Linked DNA regions of Methanobrevibacter smithii ATCC 35061. The protein of the gene in region 2 binds, or shares a complex with, the protein of the main gene of each other region. Each region holds a gene or a part of one and is shown on either strand. Other genes may lie near its edges. A codon is read from its position in the direction of its gene.

What was found.
Region 1: the proteins of dph2 (region 2) and MSM_RS04505 are in contact, whole or in part, in a crystal structure (PDB 6Q2D), measured with the Methanobrevibacter smithii proteins. Residues at the interface, in WP_011954460.1 of Methanobrevibacter smithii: Met1 (codon at 3,500), Met3 (codon at 3,494), Tyr4 (codon at 3,491), Pro28 (codon at 3,419), Glu29 (codon at 3,416), Gly30 (codon at 3,413), Leu31 (codon at 3,410), Met33 (codon at 3,404), Phe58 (codon at 3,329), His80 (codon at 3,263), Thr124 (codon at 3,131), Gln126 (codon at 3,125), Ser179 (codon at 2,966), Gly180 (codon at 2,963), Asn181 (codon at 2,960), Phe182 (codon at 2,957), His183 (codon at 2,954), Leu185 (codon at 2,948), Tyr201 (codon at 2,900), Asn202 (codon at 2,897), Phe211 (codon at 2,870), Ile215 (codon at 2,858), Arg291 (codon at 2,630), Asp295 (codon at 2,618), Asp296 (codon at 2,615), Gln298 (codon at 2,609), Met299 (codon at 2,606); in WP_011954157.1 of Methanobrevibacter smithii: Pro482 (codon at 3,365), Asn483 (codon at 3,362), Lys484 (codon at 3,359), His485 (codon at 3,356), Tyr553 (codon at 3,152), Asp555 (codon at 3,146), Glu556 (codon at 3,143), Glu559 (codon at 3,134), Leu560 (codon at 3,131), Leu591 (codon at 3,038), His592 (codon at 3,035), Glu593 (codon at 3,032), Asp594 (codon at 3,029), Ala595 (codon at 3,026), Val596 (codon at 3,023), His597 (codon at 3,020), Arg598 (codon at 3,017), Gly599 (codon at 3,014), Pro600 (codon at 3,011).

Annotation. Positions count from the first base shown.
Region 1 is NC_009515.1:858,036-864,975, forward strand. What follows is about bases 2,213-5,123. They hold MSM_RS04505 (elongation factor EF-2), read right to left. Parts: upstream 4,809-5,123; coding sequence 2,616-4,808; downstream 2,213-2,615. Other genes in these bases: tuf (translation elongation factor EF-1 subunit alpha), read right to left, coding at 2,213-2,464; MSM_RS04510 (30S ribosomal protein S7), read right to left, coding at 4,833-5,123. Outside these bases: cobK (precorrin-6A reductase), read left to right, coding at 1-573; rpsJ (30S ribosomal protein S10), read right to left, coding at 844-1,152; more of tuf, read right to left, coding at 1,223-2,212; more of MSM_RS04510, read right to left, coding at 5,124-5,393; MSM_RS04515 (30S ribosomal protein S12), read right to left, coding at 5,407-5,832; mcrA (coenzyme-B sulfoethylthiotransferase subunit alpha), read right to left, coding at 6,346-6,940. UniProt on the Methanocaldococcus jannaschii protein: Catalyzes the GTP-dependent ribosomal translocation step during translation elongation.
Region 2 is NC_009515.1:1,378,453-1,385,407, forward strand. What follows is about bases 1,499-4,424. They hold dph2 (diphthamide biosynthesis enzyme Dph2), read right to left. Parts: upstream 3,501-4,424; coding sequence 2,496-3,500; downstream 1,499-2,495. Other genes in these bases: MSM_RS06830 (NUDIX domain-containing protein), read right to left, coding at 1,499-1,516; MSM_RS06835 (DNA-directed RNA polymerase subunit L), read right to left, coding at 1,553-1,843; MSM_RS06840 (exosome complex RNA-binding protein Csl4), read right to left, coding at 1,855-2,427; hpt (hypoxanthine/guanine phosphoribosyltransferase), read right to left, coding at 3,502-4,071; MSM_RS06855 (signal recognition particle protein Srp54), read left to right, coding at 4,175-4,424. Outside these bases: MSM_RS06820 (hypothetical protein), read right to left, coding at 1-671; MSM_RS06825 (transcription factor S), read right to left, coding at 683-997; more of MSM_RS06830, read right to left, coding at 1,094-1,498; more of MSM_RS06855, read left to right, coding at 4,425-5,518; MSM_RS06860 (tRNA pseudouridine(54/55) synthase Pus10), read left to right, coding at 5,515-6,729; cyclic pyranopterin monophosphate synthase MoaC, read left to right, coding at 6,740-6,955. UniProt on the Methanocaldococcus jannaschii protein: Catalyzes the first step of diphthamide biosynthesis, i.e. the transfer of the 3-amino-3-carboxypropyl group from S-adenosyl-L-methionine (SAM) to the C2 position of the imidazole ring of the target histidine residue in translation elongation factor 2 (EF-2).

The DNA.
Region 1 (6,940 bases), 520 kb from region 2 along the record:
GATGCAACTCATCCTTATGCATCACACATCACCCAAACTACTGTTAGCCTATCCAAATTATTCAGCATAGCTTATATTCGCTTTGAAAGACCACCATCAAACCTTGATAATGTTGACACATCAAGAGTTCGTGAAGTAACTTCCCTTGATGAAGCAGGACAATTAATAGCTAACGAGTTTACTTCAGGAAACGTGTTGCATCTTGCAGGAGCCAATACCATGGAACCTATTTTAAAATATGTTCCTGTAAACAGGTTTTATGCAAGAATTTTAAAAGTTCCGAAATCTGTGGAAAAATGCAAAATGCTAAATCTTCCTGAGGAACATATCATACCAATGAAAGGTACATCCAGCTTAGAGGAAAACCTAAAAATAATTGAAGAAACACAAGCAAGTGTTATGATAACAAAAGAAAGTGGTGATATCGGAGGAGTAACTAATAAAATTAATGCTGCTAATTTAAAAGATATAGGTGTCATCATGTTAAAACGTCCAAAAATCAGAGATTTAAATAAAAATGACATTGTTTCTAATTTAGACGAATTAGATGAAAAAATAAATAACTGTTTTTAAATTAAAAAGAACGCCGAGACTGGGATTTGAACCCAGGCGGAGAAACTCCACAGGATTTCAAGTCCTGCGCCTTACCAGACTAGACTATCTCGGCAAAAAATACACTGTTAAAAAAATTAGAAAAAATATATAAAAAGTAAAAAAGATAACGCCGAGACTGGGATTTGAACCCAGGCGGAGAAACTCCACAGGATTTCAAGTCCTGCGCCTTACCAGACTAGACTATCTCGGCATGATAACAGAAAAAATATTTAGAAAAAATCTAAATATTTATCCTTTAAGTTCTATTTCAATACTTACATTATCCGGAACATTAACTTTCATGACTTGTCTCATAGCACGTTCGTCAGCACCAATTCCAACTAAACGTTTATGAATTCTAAGTTCCCATTTTTCCCAGGAAGCTTTTCCTTCTCCATCCGGAGATTTTCTTGTAGGTACTACTAATTTTTTAGTAGGTAATGGAATAGGACCAGACAAATCAACACCAGTTCTTTCAGCGATTTTTTTAAGTTGATCACAGACATAAGCTAATTTTTCTGGATCAGTTCCTGTAAGCTTAATTCTTGCTTGATGCATTATTATCCTCCAAAAATAAAAATAAAAAAGAAAGGAACAACCCCTTTCTTTTAATTAACTACTTACAAATCTATTTAGCTGGGGTAACGTCAATACATAATCCAGCAGCAACAGTTTGACCCATATCCCTAATAGCAAATCTACCCATTTGAGGGATTTTTTTAGCGTTTTCGATTACCATAGGTTTGGTTGGTTTAACTTTTACGAATGCTGCGTTACCAGTTTTTAAGAAGTCAGGGTTTTCTTCAGCTACTTGACCAGTTGCAGGGTCTAATTTTGCAGTTAATTCTAAGAAAGTACATGCAACTTGAGAAGTGTGACAGTGGAATACAGGAGTGTATCCAACAGTGATTACACCAGGGTGTTGTAAAACAACAATTTGTGCATCAAATTCTTTAGCTACAGCAGGAGCATCGTCTACATGACCAGCTACGTCTCCTCTCCTGATATCGTTTTTACCTACACCTCTTACATTGAATCCGATGTTGTCACCAGGTTCAGCAGTTTCAAAGGTTTCGTGGTGCATTTCGATAGATTTTACTTCTCCAGAAGCTCCAGCAGGTTCGAAGATTACGTTTTCTCCTTTTTTCATAACACCGGTTTCTACTCTTCCTACAGGTACAGTACCTACACCAGTAATGGAGTAAACATCTTGAATAGGGATCCTTAATGGTAAGGATACAGGTTTTTCAGGAGCAGCTAAATTATCTAAAGCTTGCATTAAAGTGTCACCTTTGTACCAGGAGGTGTTAGGACTTGCATCTTTAATGTTGTCTCCTTCAAATGCAGAAACAGGGATGAAAGGAACATCAGCAGGGTTGAATCCAACAGTTTTAATTAAAGCAGATACTTCGTCTTTTAATTCGTTGAATTTTGCTTCATCATAATCTACTAAATCGATTTTGTTGATTGCAACGATTAATTGGTTAATACCTAAAGTTTTGGATAAGAAAACGTGTTCTTTGGTTTGTGGCATTACACCGTCGTCTGCAGCTACTACTAATACACCAGCATCTGCTTGGGAAGCACCAGTAATCATATTTTTAACGAAGTCTCTGTGTCCAGGACAGTCTACAACAGTGTAGTCGTATTTTTTGGTGGAGAATTTTTGGTGAGCAAGGTCGATAGTTACTCCTCTTTCCCTTTCTTCTCCTAATTTATCCATAACAAATCTGAATTTGTTTTCTCCATCATCTAATTGTTGTTCAGCGATTGCACCTGCTTTTAATAACAAGTGTCCAACTAATGTGGATTTTCCGTGGTCAACGTGTCCGATAAATGCTAAATTAATATGTTCTTTAGTTTTTGCCATAATAATACCTCTTTTCGTATAAATCGAAATAACATTCATTAAGCTTATAATTTTAGCTTAATTTAAATTTTAATTATTCACATATAAATATGTAATGTTTTTTTCGTAATTTTAAATAAAAAATATAAAAAAATTAAAAATTAAATTTTAATTATCCTACATAATGTTCAGGACCATAAGGTTCTGGAGATAAGCCTTTTCTTTGCCTAATCTCTTTAACGATTTGATTTTGCATTTCACGTGGTAATCTTTCAAATCCAGACATTTCAGTAGACCATAAACATCTACCTTCAGCAGCGGATCTGATATCACCAGCAAAACCAAACATTTCAGCTACAGGAACTTTAGATTCAATAGTAGCCATGTCTCCTTCTTGACCCATGTCAACTATTTGACCTCTCCTGTTTTGGATTTCCCTGGTACATGGACCCATGTAATCTTGTGGAGTGTTAATGAACACTTTTTGCATAGGTTCAAGTAAAGTAGGACCAGCAGACATCATAGATGCATAAATTGCATTTCTAATAGCTGGCAATACTTGTGCAGGTCCTCTGTGAACTGCATCTTCGTGAAGTTTTGCATCGTGGAGTTTGAATTTTAATCCCATAGCAATTTCTTTAGCTAAAGGTCCGTCATTAAGTGCGGATTCAAATCCTTCAATTAAAAGCTCTTTTACTTCATCTAAGTATTGGATACCACGGGTAGCATTGATGAATACGCTTCTGTTGTAAACATCCCATACTTTTCTCGCTTCTTCTTTATCTAAACCGTATTCCATGAAGTCATTAGCAGATTCTTTACCTTTAACTTTACCTTCTTTAAGTTTTCCTTCTTGTAATGCTTTGAAAAGTTCATCTTCTAAAGGTTCAACAGTAATGTAGAATCTGTTATGTTTGTTTGGAGATTTACCTTCAACTTGTGGAGATAATTGAGATACGGTTTCCCTGTATACAACAATAGGTTCTGAAGTTTGGATTTCAACACCTTTATCTTTAATTCTGTAACTGATAACTTCTAAATGAAGTTCTCCCATACCTGAAACTAAATGTTCACCGGTTTCTTCGTTAATTTCAACTTTAATGGTTGGGTCTTCTTTAGCTACTTGTCTTAATACTTCAATTAATTTTGGTAAATCTTTAGTATTTTTAGCTTCTACAGCAACAGTAACTACAGGTTCAGAAATGTGGTCTAATCCTTCAAACTCTTTGATTTTGTCTTCAGGAGAACAGATAGTTTCCCCAGCGATTGCACCTTTTGCACCAGCAACATATACAATGTTACCTGCAGGTACAGCATCAGTGTTAACTCTTTCAGGTCCGAAGTATACACCTACTTGCTGAACTCTGGATTTGGAATGAGATCCAACTAAGTATACTTCTGTACCTTTTTCAATTGATCCTCCGTAAACCCTACCGGTAGCAATTTCACCAGCGTGTTTGTCTACAGATACGTTAGTAACCATTACAGCTAAAGGTCCGTCAGGACTTGTAGTAATCATACCTTGACCTGCAGGAGATTCAATGTCACCTTCCCAGATGTTAGGTACCCTGTATTCTTGAGATACTTTAGGAGAAGGCAAGTGTTCTACTACCATACCGAGTAATACTTCAGACAATGGTACTTTTTGAGCTAATTCTTTTTGTTTATCATCATTACAATAATCAATGATGTCTTTGAAGTTAACTCCAGTTTCTTGCATCATTGGAACGTTAATAGCCCAATTGTGATAAGCTGAACCGAAAGCTACACTACCATCAGTGAAATCAACAGCCCATTCTTCTTTTTTATCTTCAGGAGCCATGTTTTTGATTAATTTGTTAGCTTCCATGTAAATGTTAATGAACCTTTTTTGTAATTCTTCAGGTTCTAATTTTAACTCGTTGATTAATCTGTCAACTTTGTTAATGAACAAAACAGGTTTAACATTTTCTTTTAAAGCTTGTCTAAGTACAGTTTCAGTTTGAGGCATGATACCTTCAACAGCACAAACAACAACAACTGCACCATCTACAGCTCTCATAGCACGAGTTACGTCCCCACCAAAGTCAACGTGACCTGGAGTATCAATTAAGTTGATTAAGTATTCTTCATCTTTGTAATTGTGAACCATTGATACGTTTGCTGCATCAATAGTAATACCACGTGCTTGTTCTTGTTCATCAAAATCTAAAAACCTTTGATCACCAGCAAGTTCTTCGGAAATCATTCCTGCACCTGCTAAAAGGTTATCGGATAATGTAGTTTTACCGTGGTCAATGTGAGCACAGATACCAATATTCCTGATGGAATCTGGTTTATACATTAAATCCTTAATTTTTGCAATCATTTTCTCTCTTCTACTCAAAGAAATCACCTTATATAAATATGATTAGTGTGCTGCTTTTGCAACTCTTTCTTTTTCTTCTTTTTTCTGTAAAGCAAAACTTCTGGAATCTTCTTCAGAAGCAAGAATTAATTCATCAGCTAAACATTCAGCAACAGATTTTCTGTTTTTAAATGCTGATTGTAAAGTTCCTCTAGTTAAGAATCCTAATGAAAGATCTACTCTTCTTTGTGGAGAAATGTCCACTGCTACTTGGTATCCGATACCACCGTATTTAATACGAGTAGTTTCTTCACGAGGGGAAGTATTTTCAACTGCAGTAACTAAAACTTGAACAGGGTTCTTTTTAGTTCTTTTGTTGATAATATCCAATGCATCTTTTACAATATTGTAAGCTTTGTTTTTCTTACCTGAGTTGATGTGAGTCCTCATGATTTTATTCATTAATCTTTCAATGATAGATACTTTAGATTTTGCAAACTGTCTTTTTACATGTCTACCTGAAGTGTGAGGAACAAGAGTTTCATCTAAGCAGATGTATTTTACTAAACCTAAATCTTCGATTTTGACTTCATCGAGTTCCCATTTATCAAATAATTTACTCATAAAAATACCATCCTTATCTTACAGGTTTTTCTATTTTTCCACTTACCATCTCGGATAAAGCTACGTTGTTAACTTTAGATACTTTCCAACGAACTCCAGGAATATCTCCCATAGATCTTCCAGATGGTCCACCAATTCCTTCAATCATGACTTCATCGTGCTCATCGATAAATCCAATAGCTCCGTCACCTGGTGCGAAAGCAGTTAATTGTTTACCGTTTTTGATTAATTGAACACGAACACATTTACGTATAGCAGAGTTAGGTTGTTTTGCTTCTATCCCTACTTTTTCGATTACAATTCCTCTAGCTTGAGGAGCTCCTTCAAGAGGGTCTGCTTTAACATCTAATCTTAAAGCTTTCCTTTTGTAATCTACATCTTTCCACTTAAAATTTTGTCTATTTTTTTTAAGTTTTTTTGCAGCAAAAAGTCCTGGCATAATATTTCCTCTAAACTTTTATTAAACATATCTAAGAATCCACCGCTGCGATTTATACAGCTAAAAATAGCTAATACAATCTAAATTCAAAGATATAACTAGTTAATAATATAATAATTAATTAGACAATTAAATTATCTAAAAATGAAGATATCATGATTTTTTATTGGAAGCATAGTAAAAAGCACACACAACTATGTTCCATTAATTGTCGATATCTTATGATGATTTATCTTTTTTAACATTAATAAAGGTATCTATTTTGACTTGTTGAAAGTCAGTTTTGATTAAATAAAAAATATTTCAAAGATTTATTTGAATATTATTTGCTTTGTTTTTATTGCTTATATTAGTTTTCCTCTACATACAAAATAAACTCTATATCCTGTTTTTTAGAGCCGGTATTTTTGTTGTAACAAAAACATGAAAACCTGATTTTTCAATAGAGAATTTCAAAATTAAGATAAAGAAAAAACAATAAATTTAAAGTAAAAAAAAGAAAAAAGAAGAGAATTATTTTGCAGGAATTATAATATCCCTTTCACCGTCCGGCTCAAATTCTCTTAATGCTCCTCTTGCAATCTCTTTTCTAGGATGTTTAAAATCAAAAGATAATGCATCATCTGCAAATGCAATTTTTATTAAAGGATTAACAGAAAATGCATCTTTTCTTGCAGCATGAGGTGCCTGTGCAATACCTGCATATTCTGGCTGGTGACCTACATTCATAGCATAGTTCGGATAGTTTGGTCCTCTTAATTCATGAATTAAACCTTCATCACTTCTAATAGATAATGAATTAGCAGAACCGCACTGGTCTTGCAAGTCATATCCATAGAATCCTAATCTTGAATGTCCTTCCTTATGTAAAAGCATACTTAAATACCAGCCATTTACACCAGCATTGGAATTTGCTGTTGCAAAAGCTGTGGAACATCCTGCAGCTGCAGATATAACTGATGCCCTTTGTGAACCTCCGAAATGAGTTTCAAGAAGAGTAGGTATTTCATATTGTTCTAAACCATAAAGTGTTACTTCTGTTGAAATATCCCTTACAACATCCATAGTTTTTTCAGCCTGACATAAACCGTAGTTATCCTCAACATAA
Region 2 (6,955 bases):
TCTTTTTTTTCAGCTTTTTCTTCCCTGTCTATATTTTTAATTGAACTAGCTAGTTTATCTGCTTGTTTAAAGCCAAATATTTTGTATGCTCCAATTATCACCAACAGCACTCCAATTATTATCATAACTGCAACAATACTGTTGTGTTCTCCGGAGGTTACATTGTCAATAACTCTATCACTAGCTCCTATAAACATAATAATGGATCCAATAAGTAATAATATTCCTATAGCTAAACTAACTATTCCACTTACAGGAGTTCCACCTATTTTTGCATTTAATAGATTATCAAAGCCTTCAGAAATAGTTCCGTCTAAGGAATCAGAGGGTTCTTCGCTGTATTCTTCATTATCTTCAGAAAATTCAATATCATCTAATTTAGTTTTTATGATGTAATCTTCATTTATTTCTTTTTTTTCTAAATTTTCCCCGGGTGTTGAATCAGAATCAGGGCGATAAATAAATTCATCATCTATTTCGTATTCTTTGTTGTCATCTGTGTCATGAAGGTATGCAAGTAATTCTTCATCTTCTTCATACTCTTCATTGTCTTTTACATCGAATACATCTTCTGAATTGTCAGCAGATTCGTTTATATCTTCATCTTTGACATTATTTAGCATATCCTTTAAATTAGAAATCCTATGCTCATTTTCTTTAGATTTTTTCATAAACTATCCTCTTAATCGTATTCTCTCCATGTGTGTCCACATTTAAGACACTTAAAGAAACGTGTTTCAGCTTCATCAGCACTACGGGTTTGTTGTAACCACCATGAAGCTTCTGTGTGACCACATTCTGGACAAACCGCTTTTGTAGTTGGAAGTGTATTTACATCTTCTCCTTTTTCAATAACACTATCATTTTCTTTAATTTTTTCATTAACATTATATTCTGATTTATCTTTTGATAATTTTTTAGTATATCCGCAACTACATTTTAATTCATTGTCTTCTGTTGGAAGTAACATTGATCCACATTCAGGACAAAATTCCATATTTTTTAACCCCTTATATAATTTTTTCTTATCAAAACTTTTATAACATTTTAAATTATATTCTCAAGTTATTTATATTTTTACTATTTTTTAACATTAAAATTTACTTGAAACGGCATTTAAACAATCGTTAATAATTTTTGCATGGTCGAAAGCAAGTTCGATGTTGACCAAATCTTTTTGGGAAAAAATACCTATTTCACAGGCATCACTATCTGCTTTTTTATTATCCATATTTCCTTTGGCTATATAAGCTACGGTTATTGTGTGCCCACGAGGGTCTCTATCAGGTTTTGAGTAAACATTAACTAAATCTAACAGTTCTACATCAATGTTTGTTTCTTCTTTAGCTTCACGAATAGCTGCTGTTTCTACAGTTTCACCATATTCTACAAAGCCTCCTGGAAGAGCCCAATGATTTTTAAATGGATCATTTTTTCGTTTAATAAGAATAAAATCAGTGTTTTCATCAAAAATAAAAATGTCTGTGGTTAATGAAGGAATTTTATAATCTCCCATCATATCCCCTCAAAATAAAATAAGTTTTTATTGAAGTTATAAAGTTTCTTCAATAAGTTTTTTAAAGTCTGCAGCATCATCTTTAAGTTGGCTAGCTGCTTTTTTCAATACTTTCCTTGGTCTTTTTCCTCTTTTGGTTTTGATGGTCATATTTGGTTCACCGGTAAGAGGATGGTCAATATTGTAAACAGCATATTCAACATCACTATCTTGCATTAAGATGTGTCTAAGTGCATTACATACTCCGTGGCTTTCGCCATGTACAATAAATTCAAGTTCTAATGTTTTATCTTCAATAATTTCAATATTGGTATTGTTATCCATCATATCAACCTTAATTAGCTATTAACATAATTTATAGAAACTTCACGTTTTTCTTTTTTCTTACATGTTCTACACTGGACTTCATTTTCTTTTTGTGTGGTATTCATATAATCTCTGCAACGGGTACACATTGCTTTTAAAACTCCACAATCTTCATCCACTGTAGCTAAATCAACATTATCTCCAGTAATTTTTACTACTTTTGCTTTTACAATATCTCCAATTCTAAAAGCATCTGTCAATTTATCTAAATATCCTGATTTTGCTTGGGATATGTGAATTGCACCCATGTATGGAAGTGCTAAAGGTCTACTACTATCTGTTAAACAATCAATATTTACATTAGCTCTTTGAGTTTTTATATCTGTAATCTGTCCGTAAACAGTATCACCTAATTTTAAAAGAGCAGGTTGGCTAGATTTGGCTTTTACAGTAATAGTCCTCATTTTTGAATCAATTTGAACATTTCCTAATACTGATGATTTAATCTCGCCGTTATCTTCATAAGTACCTTTTCCAAGTAAATATTGCTCAATTATTCCTAGTTTATCTCCAGGCATTACAAATGCCCCGTTTTTTATACTCATAATCAAATCACCAAAATAAGGAATTATTAATATTAATATAATAATTTTATTTTTATTAATATTTAAAACTATTTGTACCTTTCATGGAATAAAATTTCATCCAATTGGTAATTTTCCCATTGTCTTTTATTTAAAACTATTTCAAGTTCCTGTGGTGTTAATAATGGTTTTTTATACATTTGAGAATCATCAATAGCTATTCTTGGACAGGCTGAAACAACAAAAGCATCTAATTCCATGTATGGCAGTAATATGTCGGGATTTATATTGTCCGCCATTATGATATATGCCTCCATTTTGTTATCTTCTAGAATTTTTTTGATTTCTTTAGCTAGTTTCATTCTGTATTGTCCCTCTTTAGAAGAAACTATTATTCCCCATTTTTCAGCTTCTCTTGCTTTTGTAATTCTTGCAAATCTGATTCTCAATATTCTGTCTGCAAAAGCACTGATATCTCTTATTTCACTGTTATATGGGTCTAAAGCCAATACTGGTGATTTGGTAAATAAATAAATTCCTAATGGATGGAAATTTCCGCTACCTATAAATAAGTAAACTTCAGCGTCCAAATTTTTGATTGATGAAAAATTGCATCCTAAAACTTGTCCTTTTTTAGTATTTTTAGAAGATCCAAGAACTACTTCTTTTCCATTGTCTTCCAAATAATCTTTAATTTCATTTAACAAATGTAAGTGTTGTGTTGTAGTTACAAGAGCTATTTTTGAATAGTCTTCTAGTTTTTCAAGACATTTTTCAAGGTCTTTTTTGACATCAATATTAGAAAAAGCTTCTATGAACAGTGTCGGCACTTCATATTTTAATGGAAGTGGGGTGTGGCCATAATGAACGATTAAATCAACGGAACCTTTCATTTTGTAATCACTTACATCACAGGCTCCAAAACAAGGGTCTCCAGATATTATCACGGTAGCAGGAGTTTGTGATTCAATAGCCTTTGCTATTTTAACTGCCTGCATTTTAAGACCTTCCGGAAATTGAAGACCTACAGTTCTAGCTCCTTTTTTATTAATCTTTCTTATGACTTTGTCTAAGTCCATGTTATACATTGACATTTTAATCTTCAATGGTTTTTTCGATAACTACTTTGCCGTCAATTACATCTAATTTTACAACTGAAAATATTGGAATGCCAGTTTCTTTTTCAACTAATTTTTTGCCTTCTCCTTTTTCAATAACAGCTACTGCAGCTTTTATGTCAATATTTAATTCTTTTAGTGCATTTAAAGTTGAAATTAATGTTCCTCCAGTACTTACAACATCATCTATTAAAAGGATTTTTTCTCCTTCTTTTAAATCATTTATATATAATTTAGAAGACCCGTAGCCTGTTTTTTGACTTATTTCTTTTTCTCCTTCAAGTCCATATTGTCTTTTACGGATAATTACAAATGGGATGTCGGTAGCTAAGGATAAAGCTGTAGCTAAATGTATTCCCATAGCTTCAATAGCGACTATTTTATCAATATCCATATCAACATGTTCTTTTACAACATTTGCTAATTCACGAAGCATTGAAGGTTTCATAGTTGGAACTCCATCACTTATAGGATTAACAAAATAATTATAATCTCCTTTTTTAACAATAGGAGAAGCTTCTAAAGATTTTTTAACTTCTTCTAACATTTATCTCACACAAAAATTTAAAAATTAAATCAAATATAATATATATTTAATATAAATATTAATATAAATTTTTCTTAAAGAATAATTTTAATCGTGTGATATTATGGCGATGCTTGGAAATTTAGGTGAAAATCTTACTAAGACTATGAAAAAATTAGTAGGAATATCAGTTATTGATAAAAAAACAATAGAGGAAGTTGTAAAAGAAATACAACGTGCTTTAATTCAATCTGATGTTAATATCGCTTTAGTTTTAGATTTATCCAAAAAAATTAAAAAAAGGGCTCTTGAAGAGGAACCTCCAAAAGGTATTACTCCAAGAGAGCATGTTATAACAATTATTTACGAAGAAATGGTAAATCTGTTAGGTGGTGAGGCACCAGGATTGGATATTGATGTTAAACCTTATAAAATCTTGTTCTTAGGTTTGCAGGGTAGTGGTAAAACAACTACTATTGGTAAATTATGCAGATATTTACAGAAAAAAGGTTTTAACCCTGCTGTTGTGTGTACAGATACATGGAGGCCTGCTGCTTATGAACAGTTAAGACAATTAACTGAAGAAATGCAGGTGCCGCTCTATGGAGATCCTGATAATAAAGATGCTCTTGATTTGGCTCAAAAAGGTTTGAAAGAGTTTAAAAACAGGAAAGTCATTATTTTTGATACTGCAGGAAGACATAAACAGGAAGAAGATTTGATTGCTGAAATGGATACCTTGGATGATATTATTCAGCCAACTGAATCTATTCTTGTAATTGATGGAACAATTGGTCAGCAAGCAGGTGAACAGGCTAAGGCATTCTCACAGGCAACTGATGTCGGTTCTATAATAATTACCAAACTTGACGGTTCAGCTAAAGGTGGGGGAGCAATGTCTGCAGTAGCTGAAACTGGAGCTCCAATTAAATTTATCGGTACTGGTGAACGTATTGATGATTTCGAATTGTTCGATCCGGCAAGATTTATTTCAAGATTGCTTGGAATGGGAGATATCCAAACCCTTATTGAAAAAGCCGAAGACAGCATTGATGAGGATATGGCTGAAAAAACCATGAAAAACATGATGTCTGGTAAATTCACATTGGTTGACATGAAAAATCAGTTTGAAATGATGAACAGTATGGGGCCGATGCAGCAGGTTTTAAGCATGATTCCTGGACTTGGAAATAAGGTATCTAAAGAGGCATCTAAAATGACTGAAGACAAAATTGACGGATATAAAGTCATAATGTCTTCAATGACTAAAAAAGAAATGGAAAATCCAAAGTTGATTAAACAGTCACGTATTAGAAGAATAGCTATGGGTGCAGGTGTTGAGGAATCAGAAGTAAGAGACTTGTTAAAATATTACAACAACACTAAAAAGACCATGAAAGGCATTGGAAAACGCGGACGTTTTGGTAATAATTCAATGAACCGTATGATGGGTCAATTCATGAAATGATTAGCATGTATGATTTAGTCAAAAAAATATTGAAAGAAACTAACGGTCAAATTTGCAAACATTGTTTAGGACGCAAACTTTCCCATATTGTGGAAGGCAGAGATAATATAAATCGTGGAGAAAAGATATTTGAAGATTTGGAAATTCCGAAGCCTGAAAACTGTGTGGTTTGCGGAAATATCTTTGATAAAATCAATGATGAATTATTTAAAAAGATTTATGACAAAATTGACTTTTTAAATGTGGAATTTGATACATTTCTTGTAGGATCCAGAATTGATAAGCAAATTAAAACCTGGGATGATGAACTAAGTGAAAAATTCGATTTAGATGTTGAACCAATTAAAAAAGAATTAAACAGAATAATTGGTCGTGAAATTGAAAACACTTTAGAAAAAGAAGTTGAATTTGAAAAACAGGATATTGTAATCAATGTTGATTTAAGAAAAGAACCTAAAGTTAGAATTCAGATTAATCCTCTTTTCATTGAAGGAAAATATAACAAATTAGTCCGTGGAATTCCTCAAACAAAATGGCCCTGCGGCAAATGTAAAGGAAAAGGATGTGAAGAATGTAATTTTACAGGTAAACAGTATGGGGAATCTGTAGAAGAATTGCTGTCTGAACCTATTTTGGAAGCTACAAATGGCTGGCAGGCCAAATTCCATGGTGCAGGTCGTGAAGACATTGATGTATTGATGTTGGGTTCGGGAAGACCTTTTGTTCTTGAAATCAAAGAGCCTAAAATTAGAAAAATCAATCTGGATGCTTTGGAAGAAAAAATAAATAAAATGACTGAAGGAAAAACATCTTATCACAATTTAAAATTCTGTGAAAGGAACAGAAAAGCAGAAATTAAGGTATCTTCAAGTGATGCCTATAAAATTTATAAAGCATTGGTAAAATGTGATAAACCTTATGATAGGGATAAATTAGCCAGTTTAAACAATTTGGATGAAATTCATCAACAAACACCTTTAAGGGTGCTTCACAGACGGGCTGATAAAGTAAGGATTAAACATGTTCATAATGTTTCCTGTGAAATAATTGATGATACCACTTTTGAAATGACTGTTAAAACAGAAGGTGGTTTATATATTAAAGAATTGATTTCCGGTGATGAAGATAGGACCAAACCTAATGTTGGTGAAGTTTTAGGAGTTAAATCTATTTGTGAACAATTGGATGTTGTAGAAGTAAGTGAAAAATAGGAGGATTAATATGGGTAAAGAGTTTACACACTTAACGGATAGTGGGGTGCACATGGTTGAAGTTGGTCAAAAACCAGATCAAAAAAGATTAGCTATAGCTAGTGGAAAAATACATCTGGATAAAAATACTATTGAAATGATTCAGAATGAGGAAATTAAGAAAGGAAATGTATTAACTACTGCTCAGATAGCTGGAATTCAGGCAGTTAAGAATACTTCTTCAATT